DNA from 4 places in the Desulforamulus hydrothermalis Lam5 genome. Region 2 is predicted to be linked to each of the others. Evidence: riboswitches for the same ligand, from Rfam matches in the RefSeq annotation. Region 2 holds a riboswitch; each other region holds the start of a gene.
What was found. A riboswitch is a leader RNA that binds a small molecule or an ion and turns the genes downstream of it on or off. The one in region 2 is predicted to bind S-adenosylmethionine.
Positions count from the first base shown of each region.

Region 1: another riboswitch for S-adenosylmethionine. It lies ahead of metK (methionine adenosyltransferase); the one in region 2 lies ahead of DESHY_RS00525 (Vitamin B12 dependent methionine synthase,activation region).
Region 3: another riboswitch for S-adenosylmethionine. It lies ahead of DESHY_RS05510 (methionine ABC transporter ATP-binding protein); the one in region 2 lies ahead of DESHY_RS00525 (Vitamin B12 dependent methionine synthase,activation region).
Region 4: another riboswitch for S-adenosylmethionine. It lies ahead of DESHY_RS08965 (homocysteine biosynthesis protein); the one in region 2 lies ahead of DESHY_RS00525 (Vitamin B12 dependent methionine synthase,activation region).

Region 1 is NZ_CAOS01000003.1:596,510-600,216, reverse strand. Features, by position in the region: gene murJ (murein biosynthesis integral membrane protein MurJ) at 1-1,343, shown strand, start outside; gene DESHY_RS03815 (YlmC/YmxH family sporulation protein) at 1,368-1,631, shown strand; SAM riboswitch class I at 1,694-1,791, shown strand; gene metK (methionine adenosyltransferase) at 1,886-3,079, shown strand; gene DESHY_RS03805 (ATP-binding protein) at 3,318-3,707, shown strand, end outside.
Region 2 is NZ_CAOS01000001.1:91,158-94,864, forward strand. Features, by position in the region: gene DESHY_RS00520 (BaiN/RdsA family NAD(P)/FAD-dependent oxidoreductase) at 44-1,075, shown strand; SAM riboswitch class I at 1,103-1,207, shown strand; gene DESHY_RS00525 (Vitamin B12 dependent methionine synthase,activation region) at 1,278-1,970, shown strand; gene DESHY_RS00530 (homocysteine S-methyltransferase family protein) at 1,960-3,707, shown strand, end outside.
Region 3 is NZ_CAOS01000008.1:58,133-61,839, reverse strand. Features, by position in the region: gene DESHY_RS05520 (MetQ/NlpA family ABC transporter substrate-binding protein) at 1-464, opposite strand, end outside; gene DESHY_RS05515 (methionine ABC transporter permease) at 479-1,153, opposite strand; gene DESHY_RS05510 (methionine ABC transporter ATP-binding protein) at 1,143-2,168, opposite strand; SAM riboswitch class I at 2,241-2,353, opposite strand; gene DESHY_RS05505 (iron-containing alcohol dehydrogenase family protein) at 2,513-3,619, shown strand; gene DESHY_RS05500 (OPT family oligopeptide transporter) at 3,646-3,707, opposite strand, start outside.
Region 4 is NZ_CAOS01000011.1:154,969-158,675, forward strand. Features, by position in the region: gene DESHY_RS08955 (ribose-phosphate diphosphokinase) at 1-579, shown strand, start outside; gene DESHY_RS14740 (hypothetical protein) at 773-901, opposite strand; gene DESHY_RS08960 (hypothetical protein) at 1,037-1,243, shown strand; SAM riboswitch class I at 1,305-1,411, shown strand; gene DESHY_RS08965 (homocysteine biosynthesis protein) at 1,502-2,701, shown strand; gene DESHY_RS08970 (NIL domain-containing protein) at 2,726-3,127, shown strand; gene DESHY_RS08975 (UPF0280 family protein) at 3,129-3,707, shown strand, end outside.

The DNA.
Region 1 (3,707 bases), on a different contig from region 2:
CCTGGCGGCTGTTCAACACCGTCATTACCCTGGTGGTGATTGTTTTTTCCTTGTTTACCCTGGTGGGAGTTTGGGCGGCGCCCTTGCTGGTTAAACTGACCGCCCCGGGGTTAAGCGCCGAAGTGGCCGGGCTGGCCACCCGGCTGACCGTAATTATGCTGCCCATCCTGGTATTTTACGGTTTGTCCACCGTATTTCAGGGGCTGTTAAACGCCAACCAGGTATTTGGCATCCCGGCCCTCAGTGTCAGTGTCACCAATCTTACCATTATTGCGGCGGCCCTGACCCTGGGCAGCGTCTACGGCATCGACGGCCTGGCCGCCGGGACGGTGCTGGGGTTTGTGCTGGCCGCCCTGATGCAGCTTCCCAAACTGCGCCAGGTGGGCTTCCGCTTCCGGTTCAGCATCGACCTGCGGCATCCCGGCGTACGCCAGGTGCTGCACCTGGTGCTGCCGGTGGCCATTGGCACCTCGCTCAACCAGATTTATCTGATTATCGACCGCATCCTGGCCTCCGGCCTGGCGGAGGGCAGTATTTCCGCCCTCAACTATGCCAACCGGATTATCCTGATGCCTATTACTTTTTTTGTGCTGGCGGTGGGCACCGCCTTTTACCCTGCCATCACCACCCTGGCCGCCCGGGGGCAAAGGCAGGAACTGGCGGATACAGTGGTGCGGGCCGGCCGGATGGTTATTTTATTTTCCCTGCCGGCGGGCATCGGGCTGATGGTGCTAGCCACCCCTGTCATCAAGCTGCTGTTTGAGCACGGCCAATTTACCCCCCGGGCCACGGCGATGACCGCCTTTGCTCTCTCCATGTATGCTGTCGGCCTGGTGGGACAGGCGGCCAACATTATTCTTACCCGGGCCTTTTATGCCCAGCAGGATACCCGGACGCCGGTGAAACTGATGGCGGTTACGGTGGCCATCAACCTGGCCTTCAGCCTGCTGCTCATCGGCCCCTTAAAGCACGGCGGCCTGGCCCTGGCCAACTCCCTTGCTTCCCTGGCCAACACCGCCATGCTGGCCTGGTTCCTCAACCGGCGCCTACCCGGTTTGCTCAATGCCGGTCTGGCTAAATTTGCCGGGCAAACTGCCCTGGCCACTGCTGCCATGGCGGCCGCGGCCTGGTCGGTGCAGGCCGGGGCGGCGGGGTTGGCGGCGGCCCACGGCACCCTGGGGCTGGCGCTGCAGGTGGGGGCGGCCATCGGCACCGGTTTGCTGGTTTTTGTGGCGGCGGTGTTCCTGCTGAAAATGGAAGAAGCCACCCTGGCGGCCCGGTACGGCGGCAAATGGCTGGCCCGCCTGCGGGGCCGGCGCACCAAAACTGACCCCGGCGCATAACATGGCATAGGGGAGGTGCGTGCCATGTTAAAAGCAACCCAACTGGCAGTCAAGGATATTGTCAACCTCAGCGACGGCGCCAAACTGGGGCCGGTGAAGGATCTGCACATTGATCCGGCCACCGGACGGGTGGTGGCCCTGGTGCTGCAGGCCCCCCGCCGCTATTTCGGCCTGGTGCGGTCGGGCAAAGATATGGTGATTCCCTGGGAACTGGTGAAAAAGTTCGGCCTGGATACCGTCCTGGTGGAGCTGGAACCCATGGATCGTTCCTATTATGAAGTAAAATAAATTTGTTTGACACAAAGTACCTGCTTTGCTAAAATAAATCTGGCATTTTGCTGATATTTCTGTGCTCATCAAGAGAGGTGGAGGGACTGGCCCGATGAAACCCGGCAACCTCACGGAAGGTGCCAAATCCTGCAGGAAGCTGCTTCCTGACAGATGAGGTCAAGGTGAGAAAATGCTGGGAAAAGTAACCTCTCCTGCCGGAGAGGTTTATTTCTTGATGATAGCGGAAAAGTTAATAGAGGGAGGGAATGCCTTTGAGCAGAAAACTTTTTACTTCAGAATCCGTAACTGAAGGCCACCCTGATAAAGTGGCGGATCAAATTTCCGATGCCATATTGGATGCCATCCTGGCCAAAGACCCCATGGCCAGGGTTGCTTGCGAAACCTTTGTGACCACCGGTCTGGTGCTGGTGGGCGGGGAAATTTCCTGCAAGTGCTATGTTGATATTCCCAAAGTGGCCCGGGAAACCGTGTTGGAAATCGGTTACACCAGGGCCAAATACGGCTTTGACGGTGACACCTGCGCCGTTCTCACCGCCATTGACGAACAATCCCCCGATATTGCCATGGGTGTGGACAAGGCCCTGGAGGCAAAAACCGGCGAGATGACCGAGGAAGAAATCGAAGCCATCGGCGCCGGCGACCAGGGAATGATGTTTGGTTTCGCCACCGACGAAACACCCGAACTGATGCCCCTGCCCATCTCCCTGGCCCACCAAATGGCCCGCCGCTTGGCGGAAGTGCGCAAAACCGGCCTGGTAGACTACCTGCGGCCGGACGGCAAAACCCAGGTGACGGTGGAATACGACGGCGACCGGCCGGCCCGCATTGACACAGTGGTTATTTCCACCCAGCACCACCCGGAAGCAGAGCTGGCTGTTATTCGCCAGGATATGATTGAAAAGGTGGCCCGTTATGTGTTGCCGCCGGAGCTGGTAGACAACCAGACCCGCTTCTTCATTAACCCCACCGGCCGTTTTGTGATTGGCGGCCCCCATGGGGATGCCGGGCTCACCGGCCGTAAAATTATTGTCGATACCTACGGCGGCCGGGCCCGCCACGGCGGCGGCGCCTTCTCGGGCAAAGACCCCACCAAGGTAGACCGTTCCGCCAGCTATGCAGCCCGCTATGTGGCGAAAAACATTGTGGCCGCCGGCCTGGCCAAACGCTGCGAAGTGCAGGTGGCTTATGCCATCGGGGTAGCCCGCCCGGTATCCGTACGGGTACAAACCTTCGGCACCGGAACAGTCAGTGACGATGTAATTATCCGGCTCATCAACCGCCACTTCGACCTGCGCCCCGCCGGCATTATCAAAACCCTGGACCTGCGCCGGCCCATTTACAAACAAACCGCAGCCTACGGCCACTTTGGCCGCCCTGATTTGGACCTGCCCTGGGAGCGCACCGACAAAGCCGCCCTCCTGCGGGCAGAAGCCGGTCTCAAATAGACAAAGGCAAGCATAAACCGTTAAAGGGTTATCGGCAATCTGAGGCGCTTCACTGTCAGAGGTGAAGCGCCTTTTAATATGCCCGTAAGGGACGGGTAGCAAATTAACGGGTAAATTTTTATTTGCTTTCGACATGATGCAGCAGGGTTCTTCCCACACCTGTGTTATAATACAAAAAATGGTATGCGTGGCAAACAGTGCCTAATAAGGTCTGACCACGCATAAGGAGGCGCTGCGCATGGCGAAAAACCAGGCAGGTGAGGGCGGTTGTCTTTTGCTGAAGGAAGATTTAACCCGCTACCCGGAGTACGCCGGCAATATCATGCGGGCGGTAAAAATTAAGCTGGCCGGGGAAATGGCGGCGGGCATTGCCCACGAAATACGCAACCCCATGACCGCCGTGCGGGGGCTGCTGCAGGTGCTGGAAAAAGAAGCAGCCTGTCCCGGTTTTGCCGAATACCTGCAGGTGATGCTGCGGGAACTGGATCAGGCCAACGCCGTCATTTCCGAAGTGCTGCTGCTGGCGCCTGCCAAAGCCTCTAAGACCAGGTTGCTTCAACTCAACGACCTCTTGTTTGACCTGTTGCCTGCCATTGCCCACCAGGCCCGGCAGTCGGGCAGCCAAGTG
Region 2 (3,707 bases):
ACAGTGCTTTACACCGGTTTACCCCCAGGATTTGCGGCATTTTTTGCTAAAGTTGGGTGTTCCCACCAAGGTGGAAGACCAGGGCCGGGTGTTTCCGGTCAGTGACCGGGCCGGTCAGGTGGTGCAGGCCTTGGAGCAGTATTTACGGCAGCAGGGGGTAACCGTGCGGTACAAAAGCCAAGTGGACGGTCTGTTAGTCAAAGACCGGCGTTGCCTGGGCGTACAAGCGGGCTCTCACACCTTTCGGGCGGGAGCGGTGGTGCTGGCCACCGGCGGCATGTCTTACCCGCATACCGGCAGTACCGGTGAAGGATATGCCATGGCCCGCCGGTGGGGACACAACATTACCGAACTGTTTCCGGCTGCGGTGGCTGTTACCTGCAACGACGCCTGGATTACCGAACGACAGGTACAGGGCGTTAGTTTGTCCGGTGTGAAGATAGTCTTATACAATAGTGGGGGAAAAGTAATGGCTGCCGAACAGGGAGATGTTATTTTTACCCACTGGGGTTTGTCCGGTCCCGCCGCCTTGCGGCTGGGGCGGGCCGTAGCACTGGCGCAGCAGCGGCAGCCGGGTGTGATGCTCAAAGGGGAAATGGATATTTTACCTGACCAATCTCCGGATCTGCTGGCCAAGCGCCTGCTGCAAAGGGTGCAAGAAGGCGACCGGCGCTCTTTAAAAAATCTGCTGGCCGACTGGCTGCCGGAACGTTTGGCCAGGGTACTGGTCAAGCTGGCCGATATCAGCCCGGACGCCACCTGGGGACAGGTTGACAAAGGCGCCTGCCAAAGGCTTCTGGCCTTAGTGAAAAAGTTGCCGCTGCAGATTACCGGCACCCGCCCCCTGGCCGAGGCAACCGTAACAGGCGGCGGCATCAATATTAAAGAAATTGACCCGCGAACCATGGGTTCCCGTCTTATTAAAGGTTTGTTTTTGGCCGGCGAGGTATTGGACGTGGATGCCCATACGGGCGGCTATAATATGCAGGTGGCTTTCAGCACCGGCTATGTGGCAGGTGAGTCAGCGGCTGCTTGCTGCAAGGAAACTCTTGACGAAAGAAATACTTTCATGTAAATTACCATTAAATAAAAAATATTAAAAGTCTTATCAAGAGTGGTGGAGGGACTGGCCCAATGAAGCCCGGCAACCGGCCTATTTCTGGCGGCGGTGCCAACTCCTGCAGGATTAGTTCCTGAGAGATAAGGTGCGCCATGGAGTTATTTTTAACACCTTACGCCCTTATTGGGCGTTTTTGTTTTCCTTGCCGGAGGTTATTATGCTGTTGCCTCACATACCTTTAGACCTACAACCGCAGCAGGTGGCGGCCTGCCTGGGAGTGGGGAACAAACAACCTGTTGAGCCGCGCTGGCTGGCCCGGGTGCAGGAGATGATTAACCTGGGCAAATGCTTAATGCAGCCGGCTGCGGTAGCCGCTCACATGCAGCTGGCGCCGGACGGTGCCACCCTGTATCGCCGGGAAGCTTCATTTAACCTGCCCTGGCCAGGCTCTTATCTTGAAAATTGTAGCACGGCCAGCGTGGTAACTGTAACGGTGGGAGAAACTATCGAGAAAGAAGTGACCGGCTTGTTTAGCCAGGGCCTGGCGGCGGATGCCGTTCTGTTGGATGCTGTAGGAACGGCCGCCGTGGAGGAAGCTGCCCGGCGAGTGGTCAGACTGTTGGCCGGCCGGCAAAGAAGTAAGGGTTTATTTCCTGCCCCCCGGCTTGGTCCGGGCTACCGGGGCCTGCCAATGGATTGCCTGCCCTTGTTTTTGCAAATGTCAGGGGCAGAACAAATTGCTGTTGCCTGCAATGAATATTATCAAATGCAGCCGGCAAAGTCCCTTTGTTTTATGGTGGGGTGGTGCCCCCGGCCAACTCAAAAACAGGTAAAATGTCAGTCCTGTCAGATGACAAATTGTCGCATGCGGCAAGCCAATGCAGAAGGAGAGAGCGAACTTGTCTTTTAGGGAAAGAATTAAAAGAGAAATCTTGGTGGTTGACGGCGCAATGGGTACCCTGCTGCAGCAACTGGGGTTGCCGGCCGGGTGGTGTCCGGAGGAATGGAATCTTAGCCGTCCGGCCTCGGTGCAAGAGGTTCATAAATTATATTTGGCTGCCGGTGCCGATATTATCACCACCAATACATTTGGTGCCATCAGGTTGAAACTGGCAGATTACGGCCTGGACCACCTGGTGCGGGAGATCAACTTGGCCGCGGTAAGTTTAGCCAAGGAAGCTGCCCGGCCTTACGGAGCGATGGTGGCGGGTTCGGTGGGCCCCCTGGGCAAATTCTTGCAGCCTCTGGGCACCATGACTTTTGATGAGGCCTATGAGCAGTTTTATGAACAGTGCCGGGCCCTGGTAGAGGCAGGGGTGGATTTAATTCTTTTTGAAACCTTCGGTGATATAGGCGAGATGCGGGCGGCCCTGATTGCTGCGGCAGATGCCGGTCCGGTGCCGGTGGTGGCCAGTTTTACCTTCGACGAAACCGGCCGTACCTTTACGGGTACTGACCCGGAAACAGCGGCGGTAGTGGTGGAGAGGCTTGGAGTAGCGGCCATTGGCGTCAATTGTTCGGTGGGTCCCCGGGAACTGGTGCCGGTAGTGCAGCAGCTTACCCAAAGCACTAACCTGCCGGTGTTAGTTTCACCCAATGCCGGCATGCCGGAAATGGTGGAAGGCCGCACGGTTTTCCGGGAAACGCCGGCTACGATGGCTGAGTTTGCAGCCCGGTTTGTGGCTTTTGGCGCCTCCCTGCTGGGGGGGTGCTGCGGTACTACCCCGGAACACATTAAAGCCATTCAGCAAAGCGTTAAGGGGTTGCCCCTCAAGGAGCGCAACAGGGATTTTGGTTTGCGGGTGGCCAGCCGGGTTAAGACCGTAACTGTTCACCCGCAGGCTATGCCGGTGGCCGTAGGGGAACGCCTTAACCCCACCGGCAAAAAGGCTCTGCAGGCAGAAATAAGAGAGGGCAAGACCGAAATTACCCGCCGGGATGCCCTGGCCCAGGTGGCCGCGGGCGCTGCCATACTGGATGTCAACGTGGGGGTCGGGGGGGTAGACCAGGTGGCCGCTATGGAACGGGCTGTCCAGGCGGTTCAGGTGCTGGTGGATGCTCCCTTGTGTATTGACAGCACTGATCCGGCGGTTATTGAAAAGGCTCTCAAAATATATCATGGTAAGGCCATTATAAACTCGATTAACGGAGAAGAAAAAAGCCTGCAAACCATTTTGCCCCTGGCTAAACGATACGGGGCGGCCCTTATTGGCCTTACCCTGGACGAAGGGGGTATTCCCGCCACCGCCGAGGAACGTCTGGCGGTAGCCCGGCGGCTGGTGGAGCGGGTTGAGGCTATGGGAATACCCAGAAGCGATTTAATGATAGATTGTTTGGTGCTGACAGTCAGTGCCCAGCCCGCAGGGGTACCGGAAACTCTCAAGGCCATTAGTCTGGTAAAAAAAGAGCTTGGCCTTACCACCAGTCTGGGAGTAAGCAATGTGTCCTTTGGCTTGCCCAACCGCGGGCTGATCAATGCGGCATTTTTTGCCATGGCGCTGGCAGCGGGTCTGGATGCAGCCATATTAAATCCCCAGGAACAGCGGATGATGGAAACCCTGCGGGCTGCTGCGGTGCTCACCGGACGGGACCCCCAGGCAGCCGGTTACATTGCCCATGCACAAGAGGCGGCCGGTATTCAGGTAAC
Region 3 (3,707 bases), on a different contig from region 2:
AGCACTACCAGGGCACGGCCGCCGTTGGTGGGGTCATTGGGAATACCGATTTTATCACCGGTTTTAAACTCACTGACGGTTTTCACTTTTTTAGAGTATAAGCCCATGGGCTCAAAGTGAATTTTGGCGGTGTAGGTAAGGTTTAAACCCTTTTGCTTATTGAAATCTTCCAGGTAGGGCAGGTGTTGAAAGTAATTGGCGTCCAATTGTTTATCATGCAGGGCCAGGTTGGGTTGCACATAATCATTAAATTCCACAATCTCTAATTTAATGCCGTCTTTCTCCAACAGGGGTTGCACGACTTTTAGTATTTCCGCATGGGGTACCGGTGTGGCGCCAACTTTTATTACTTTGCCGGTTTGGTTTGCTTGCTGTTGGGCAGGTTCCTTTGATCCGCCGCAGCCGGTTAGCAGCAGTACCAGGCTGCTCAGACAGGCCACAATAAATACCAGTTTTTTCTTCATGTTCTTTTCCTCCTTTAATTTTTATTGAATTTATTGGCAAGTAAATTGCCCAAAGATTGAATAACCTGTACAAGAATTACTAAAACGATGACTGTGGTTACCATTACTACCGAATCAAATCGCATGTAACCGTACCTTACCGCCAGATCACCCAATCCGCCGCCGCCCACCACGCCGGCCATGGCTGAGTAGCCTATTACCGCAATAGTGGTGATGGTAGTGCCCAGGATAATGCCGGGCAAAGCCTCAGGCAGCAATACTTTCCATATAATTTGCCAGGTGGTGGCACCCATAGCCAGAGCAGCCTCAATAACCCCTTTGTTTATTTCTTTCAAGGAACTTTCCACCATTCTGGCCACAAAGGGGGCGGCTGCCACCGTTAAGGGGACAATGGCTGCCGTTGTACCGATGGTGGTACCCACCAGCAGCCTGGTAAAGGGAACCAGGGCCAGCAGCAGGATAATAAAGGGATATGAACGAAAAATATTGATAACCGTTCCCAGTATCCGGTTGACCACCAGGTTTTCTTTAATGTGGCCCTGGTCGGTGATTACCAGAATAATGCCCATGGGAATACCCAGCAGCGACGCAAAAATAACCGCCACCACCGTCATATACAGGGTTTCCCAGGTGGCCTTAATTAGCTCAGGCGAAATACCGGATAAGTGGACAAACAAATCATTCAACATTTTTTAACACCTCGATTCTTAAACCCTGCCGGCGCAAGTGTTGCAAAGCTAAGCGACAGTTATCCTGGGACCCCAGACATTCTATTATTAACATGCCAAAGGGGGTATCCTGGATTTGATTTATGTTGCCGTAGAGAATATTAATGTCTACAGCAAATTTTTTCACCAGTGTGGATATCACCGGTTCGGCAGCGGCATCCCCGATAAAAGATACCCGGATGATTTGTCCCCGCCCCCTTTGCAGCAGCGGTTTCTTAATATGTTCGGGAATATCGGTTTGAATAATGGTTTGCACAAAACGGCGGGTGGTCGGGTGTTGAGGCTGCGTAAAGACGTCAATAACCAGCCCTTCCTCAATAACTTTTCCCTGTTCCAGCACTGCCACCGAGTCACAAATTTCCGAGATCACTTTCATTTCGTGAGTAATCATTAAAATGGTGAGGTCCAGCCGGCGGTTAATGTCTTTTAACAGGGCCAGAATTGAATCTGTGGTGGCAGGGTCCAGGGCCGAAGTGGCTTCGTCACATAATAAAACGATGGGATCGTTGGCCAGTGCCCGGGCAATGCCCACCCTTTGTTTCTGCCCCCCGGAAAGCTGCGAGGGGTATGCGCCGGCCTTATCCGACAGGCCCACCAGACCCAACAGTTTGGTTACCTTTTCTTTGATCTGGGCTTTCGGCACACCGCTGATCTCCAAGGGAAAGGCCACATTCTCAAATACTGTCCGGGATGATAACAAATTAAAATGCTGAAATATCATACCGATTTTGCGGCGGGCTACCCTTAATTGAGTTTCGTTAAGAGAAGTTATTTCCTGACCGTTTACCTTGATACTGCCGGAGGTAGGTTGTTCCAGCATATTTACACAACGGATGAGGGTACTTTTACCCGCGCCGCTGTAGCCAATAATGCCGTAAATTTCCCCTTTGCGCACCCGCAGGTTAACGTGATCCAGGGCAGTAACCGCACCGGCAGCAGACCGATAAATTTTTGTCAAATCTTGAATTTGAATCACCGGCATCAACCTTCCTTGAAAAATTAAGGCCTCTTCTGACAGACCAGAAGAGGCCATAACATCTACGCCCTCTTCTTATCTTTCAGAAGAAAGAAAATCTTCTGCAGGAATTAGCACCTTTCTCGGATAACCAAGAAGGTTGCCGGGCTTCATAGGGCCAGTCCCTCAGCCGCTCTGGATAAGAAGGATATATTTATTGTTTAATTAAACAATGTAAATTCTAAGGCAGAAGTGTCAGTTTGTCAATCAAAATTTTAGACATTTTTATCATAAGCTCTTAATATTTACCACCATCAGAGATAAAATATGGTAAGAACAGCAACCAAATACGGGGAGGGTTTATGATGCAGTTTAATTTCCGTTGCCCCACCAGGATTTTTTTCGGGCAGCAGTGCATTGACAAATACAGCGGTGAGCTGGCACCCCTGGGGAAAAAAGCCTTAATTGTAACAGGCGGCAGCTCGTCACAAAGAAACGGTTCCCTGGCTGATATGCTGGCTGCTCTCAACCGGCAAGGCATCCAGGCGGAAGTTTTTCAAGAAGTTGAGCAAAACCCCGGTTTAGCTACGGTGTACCGGGGCGGGCAAAGGGCCCGGGAGATGGGGGCAGATTTTATTATCGGGATCGGTGGCGGCAGCCCCCTGGATGCCGCCAAGGCTGTGGCGGTGTTGGCGGTCAATCAGGTTAGCCGGCAGGAATTAATGGCCAGGCAGTGGACCAATGAGCCGCTCCCGGTGGTGGCGGTACCTACCACTGCCGGTACCGGCAGTGAAGTAACCCCTTATGCAATTCTTACGGTGGAATGGGCAGAAACCAAAATGTCCATTGCCGGTGAAAAATTATTTCCGGTGCTGGCTTTTTTGGATGCCCGCTATATGTTGAATTTACCTTGGGAGATTACGGTTAACACAGCGGTGGATGCTTTGTCTCACAGCGTGGAAGGTTTTATTAACCGGCGTGCCACGCCCCTTACCGACCTGCTGGCGTTGGAGAGTATTGCCATCCTGGGCAGGGTGTTAACCCGCTGCAAACCGGCTGATCTTTCGCTGGCAGAGCGGGAAGAACTGTTGTATGCTTCCCTGCTGGCCGGTTTGGTTATTGCCCAAACTGCTACCGGGGTGATCCATGCCCTGGGCTATCCGTTAACTTATTTTAAAGGTTTGCCCCACGGCTTAGCCAACGGTGTCATTATGAAAGCCTCTTTGGAGTTTATGGCCCAGGCAGCCCCGGAACGTGTGCAGCAGGTGGTTAAAGCCTTGGGATGCAGCAATTTATCGCAGGTGGGAGAGTTTTTAAATAAGATGTTGGCGCCGGTTGATTTCAGATTAACGGCAGAAGAGGCGGCTAAATTTGCCACCAAAACTTTGTCAGCCAAAAACCTGGCCAACTGCCCGGCGGCGCCGGCGGAACAGGATATTTATCAAATCTTGAAGGACAGCCGTTTGCTGTAATATATAAGCGGCCCGCTGCGGGCCGCTTAAACTTTAATATCCTTTCTTACGTCTTGCCGGTTGGTATACCAGTAAGTAAACCAGGCCA
Region 4 (3,707 bases), on a different contig from region 2:
GGTTGCCGCCGGATTATTACTATGGATTTACATGCCGGACAGATCCAGGGTTTTTTTGACATTCCGGTGGATCACCTGCCGGCGGTGCCTATCTTGGCTGAATATTTCCAGCAAAACTTGCAGGAAGATGTGGTGGTGGTGTCGCCGGACATCGGTGGGGTTACCCGGGCCAGGGATCTGGCCGAACGCATCGGCTCGCCGTTAGCCATTATTGATAAACGGCGTCCGGAGCCCAACGTCGCTGAGGTTACTAATATTATCGGCAATATTAAAGGTAAAACGGTAATCATGATTGACGATATTATTGATACTGCCGGCACCATTACGAAAGGTGCCGCCGCCCTGATGGAGCGGGGAGCCAAAGAGATATATGTTTGCTGCACTCACGCCGTATTGTCCGGTCCGGCCATACAACGGTTGGAAGAATCGGTGATTAAAGAAGTGGTAATTACCAACACCATACCGCTGCCGCCGGAAAAAATGATTGATAAAATCAAGGTCTTATCTGTAGCGCCCTTGCTGGGCGAAGCTATTATTCGTATTCATGAGGATCTTTCGGTCAGTAAATTGTTTTCATAACCTTTCGCTGCCGTATAAAATACCCGGCGGCCAACAGTAGTATTGGCTGTTGGCCGCCGGGTTTGTGATTTGGGCAAATGCGGCAGCGGACAAACGGGACTTTAGTCCTAACGACATGCGACTAAAATACTAAAACCTTTTTCCTGCCTTGCCATGGGGCGCTAATTCGAGTATAAACATTTTAGGGTCGGTGCTAACTGTGAGTGTACCGGTCGTACATATAATCGGCATTTATATCCTCGGCAGGTTCCTCCGGCCGGTACGGCCAACTGCTGACTCCGGTTGCCAGCAGGTCCGGTCTGGTTTCGTTTTGCAAGGTCATAATATCACCTCCTTGTCATGATTAGATTTTGAGAAAAAGTTTCCGGTTATACAGTAAGGTGGTGCAAAACACCGCCTTAATTATAGACAAAGGCCTTATTTAAGATTATATTTTCGGAGGTGCAGCAGCTTGTTAGTGCAGCAGCATGTGCAGTATTTGCAAAGCAACGGCCTGGAAGTAACCGATATGAAAAATCAAGAGGTTTTCTGGGTCAAATTTCCTACCGGCTACCGCATTATTATGGATCAGCAGGAGCTGGCAAAGCTGGCACAGTTTTTTAAACTTCACGAAGATAAAGGCCCCGGTGTTATTGAAATGTTATACCGGGTAGAAAAAAATTAGGTTGACAAATTTAAGGGTGGGTTGTTAAACTTAATAATCAAAAAATAAAATAATTTTTGTGCTCTTATCCCGAGAGGTGGAGGGACTGGCCCAATGAAACCCGGCAACCATCCGGCATTCCGGACAGGTGCTAATTCCTGCAGAAGATTTTCTTCTGGCAGATAAGAGGTGTGCTGCGATTAAGCAAGTATCAAAACCTCTTCTGTTAAGAAGGGGTTTTGTTTATGTCGGGGCAAAAGAGCACGGAAGGAGGACCTCATGGGCGTTGAACGCACCTACAAAGAAATTAACGAACGCATCAAAGCCGGTAAAGCAGTGGTACTGACGGCGGAAGAAGTTATTGGCCGCGTGCGGGAACAGGGTTTGGCCAAAACAGCCGCTCAAGTTGACGTGGTGACTACGGGAACCTTTGGTCCCATGTGTTCCTCGGGGGCTTTTTTAAACTTCGGGCATTCGTCGCCCCGTATTCGCATGAGCAAAGTTTGGCTGAACGGTGTGCCTGCCTATACCGGTATTGCGGCGGTGGATGCTTACATTGGGGCCACCGAGCTGCCTGAAGATGATCCGGCCAACAACAACTATCCCGGTACATTCCGTTATGGCGGGGGGCATGTGATTGAAGATCTGGTGGCCGGCAAGCCGATTAAACTGGAGGCTTTATCTTACGGCACAGATTGTTATCCCCGCCGGGAGATAGAAACCAGCATCACCATTAACGACATCAATGAAGCTATTTTATTTAATCCCCGTAATGCCTATCAAAATTACAACTGTGCCGTCAATTTAAGCGATAAGACCATTTATACCTACATGGGGACCTTGAAGCCCCGGCTGGGCAATGCCAACTACTCTACCTCGGGGCAGTTGAGTCCGTTGATGAAGGATCCCAACTTTGCCACCATTGGTATCGGCACTCGGATTTTCCTGGGCGGCGGCATTGGTTATGTGGTTTGGAACGGAACCCAGCACTTCCCCGGCTGGCTTAAAGACGACAGCGGCAACATTGTCGGTTCTGCCGGCGGCACCCTGGCAGTGCTGGGAGATCTTAAGCAAATGAAACCCCAGTGGCTCAGGGGTACCAGCTTCCAGGGTTATGGTGCCACTCTGACGGTGGGATTGGGTGTGCCGATTCCTATTCTCAATGAAGAAATTTTACGGTTTGCAGCCCTGTCGGACGAAGAACTGCATGCTCCGGTGGTGGATTACAGCGAGGGTTATCCTAACCGGTTGGCGGGCAACCTGGGTCTGGTCAGCTATGCCCGGTTAAAATCGGGCAAAATTACCGTGCAGGGCAAAGAAGTGCCTACGGCGCCCCTTTCCAGTTATGCTAAAGCCCGGGAAATTGCCCATATTTTAAAACAGTGGATAGAAAAGGGTGACTTCTTGTTGGGTGAACCGGTGCAGTTGCTGCCCGGACCGGCTGCCGGATTAACGGGCAAAGTTTTGGCAAGTAAGTAAGTAATCAGGAAAGGAGCGGCTTGTATGGCACCGCATAAAATTGTTTTAAGGTTTACTTCCACCACCTCTGACCAGCCGATAATTTATCATTTGGTTAAGGATTACGATTTGGTGGTTAATATTGTCAAGGCCCAGATTAACCCTCACCTGGAGGGAACCATGGTGTTAGATTTGGATGGGCCGAGGTACGAAGAAGGCATCCGGTATTTAAGGGATCAGGGCATCACGGTGCATCCTTTAACCCAGGAAGTGGTGCGTATCCATGACCGCTGTACCGCTTGCGGCGCCTGCACGGTACACTGCCCGGCGGGTGCCCTGTATCTGGAGCGCCCGGCCATGGAGGTTCATTTTAACGGTGACAAATGTGTGGTTTGTCTGCAGTGTTTAAAGGTTTGCCCGGTACGGGCCATGGAGGTAAGGATTTAACTTGACCTACACCGAACGTACTTACCGTTCCCTGCACCGCCAGCATGACCTGGTGCATTTTCAAGTGATGGTGCGAGAAACCGATTTGGATATCGGCGTACGGCGGGAACGCTTTTCACCTGAGCTGGTGCGCCGGACGGAGGAATTAATTTATCAAGAGCGCCGGCTGCTGGAGTTGTATATCCGCCAGGACCCGGTTTTTCAAACCAGCTTGCAGCCTCACCCAACCGTCGCCGGGGCACCGTCCCTGGCGGTGGAGATGGCTGAGGCGGCCCGCCTGGCCGGGGTTGGACCAATGGCGGCGGTGGCCGGCGCCTTTGCCCAACTGGCAGGGAAAGCTTTGACCCGGTATTCCCGGGATGTTATTGTGGAAAACGGCGGCGATATTTTTATAAAGACGACCCGGCCCAGAAAAGTAGGTATTTTTGCCGGGCAGTCACCGTTCAGTCACCGCATTGCTCTGGCTATCCAGCCGGGGCAAACCCCGCTTGGCATTTGCACCTCCTCCGGCACCGTAGGTCATTCATTAAGTTTCGGCAGGTCGGACGCCGTGGTTATTCTGGCACCCTCCGCCCCGCTG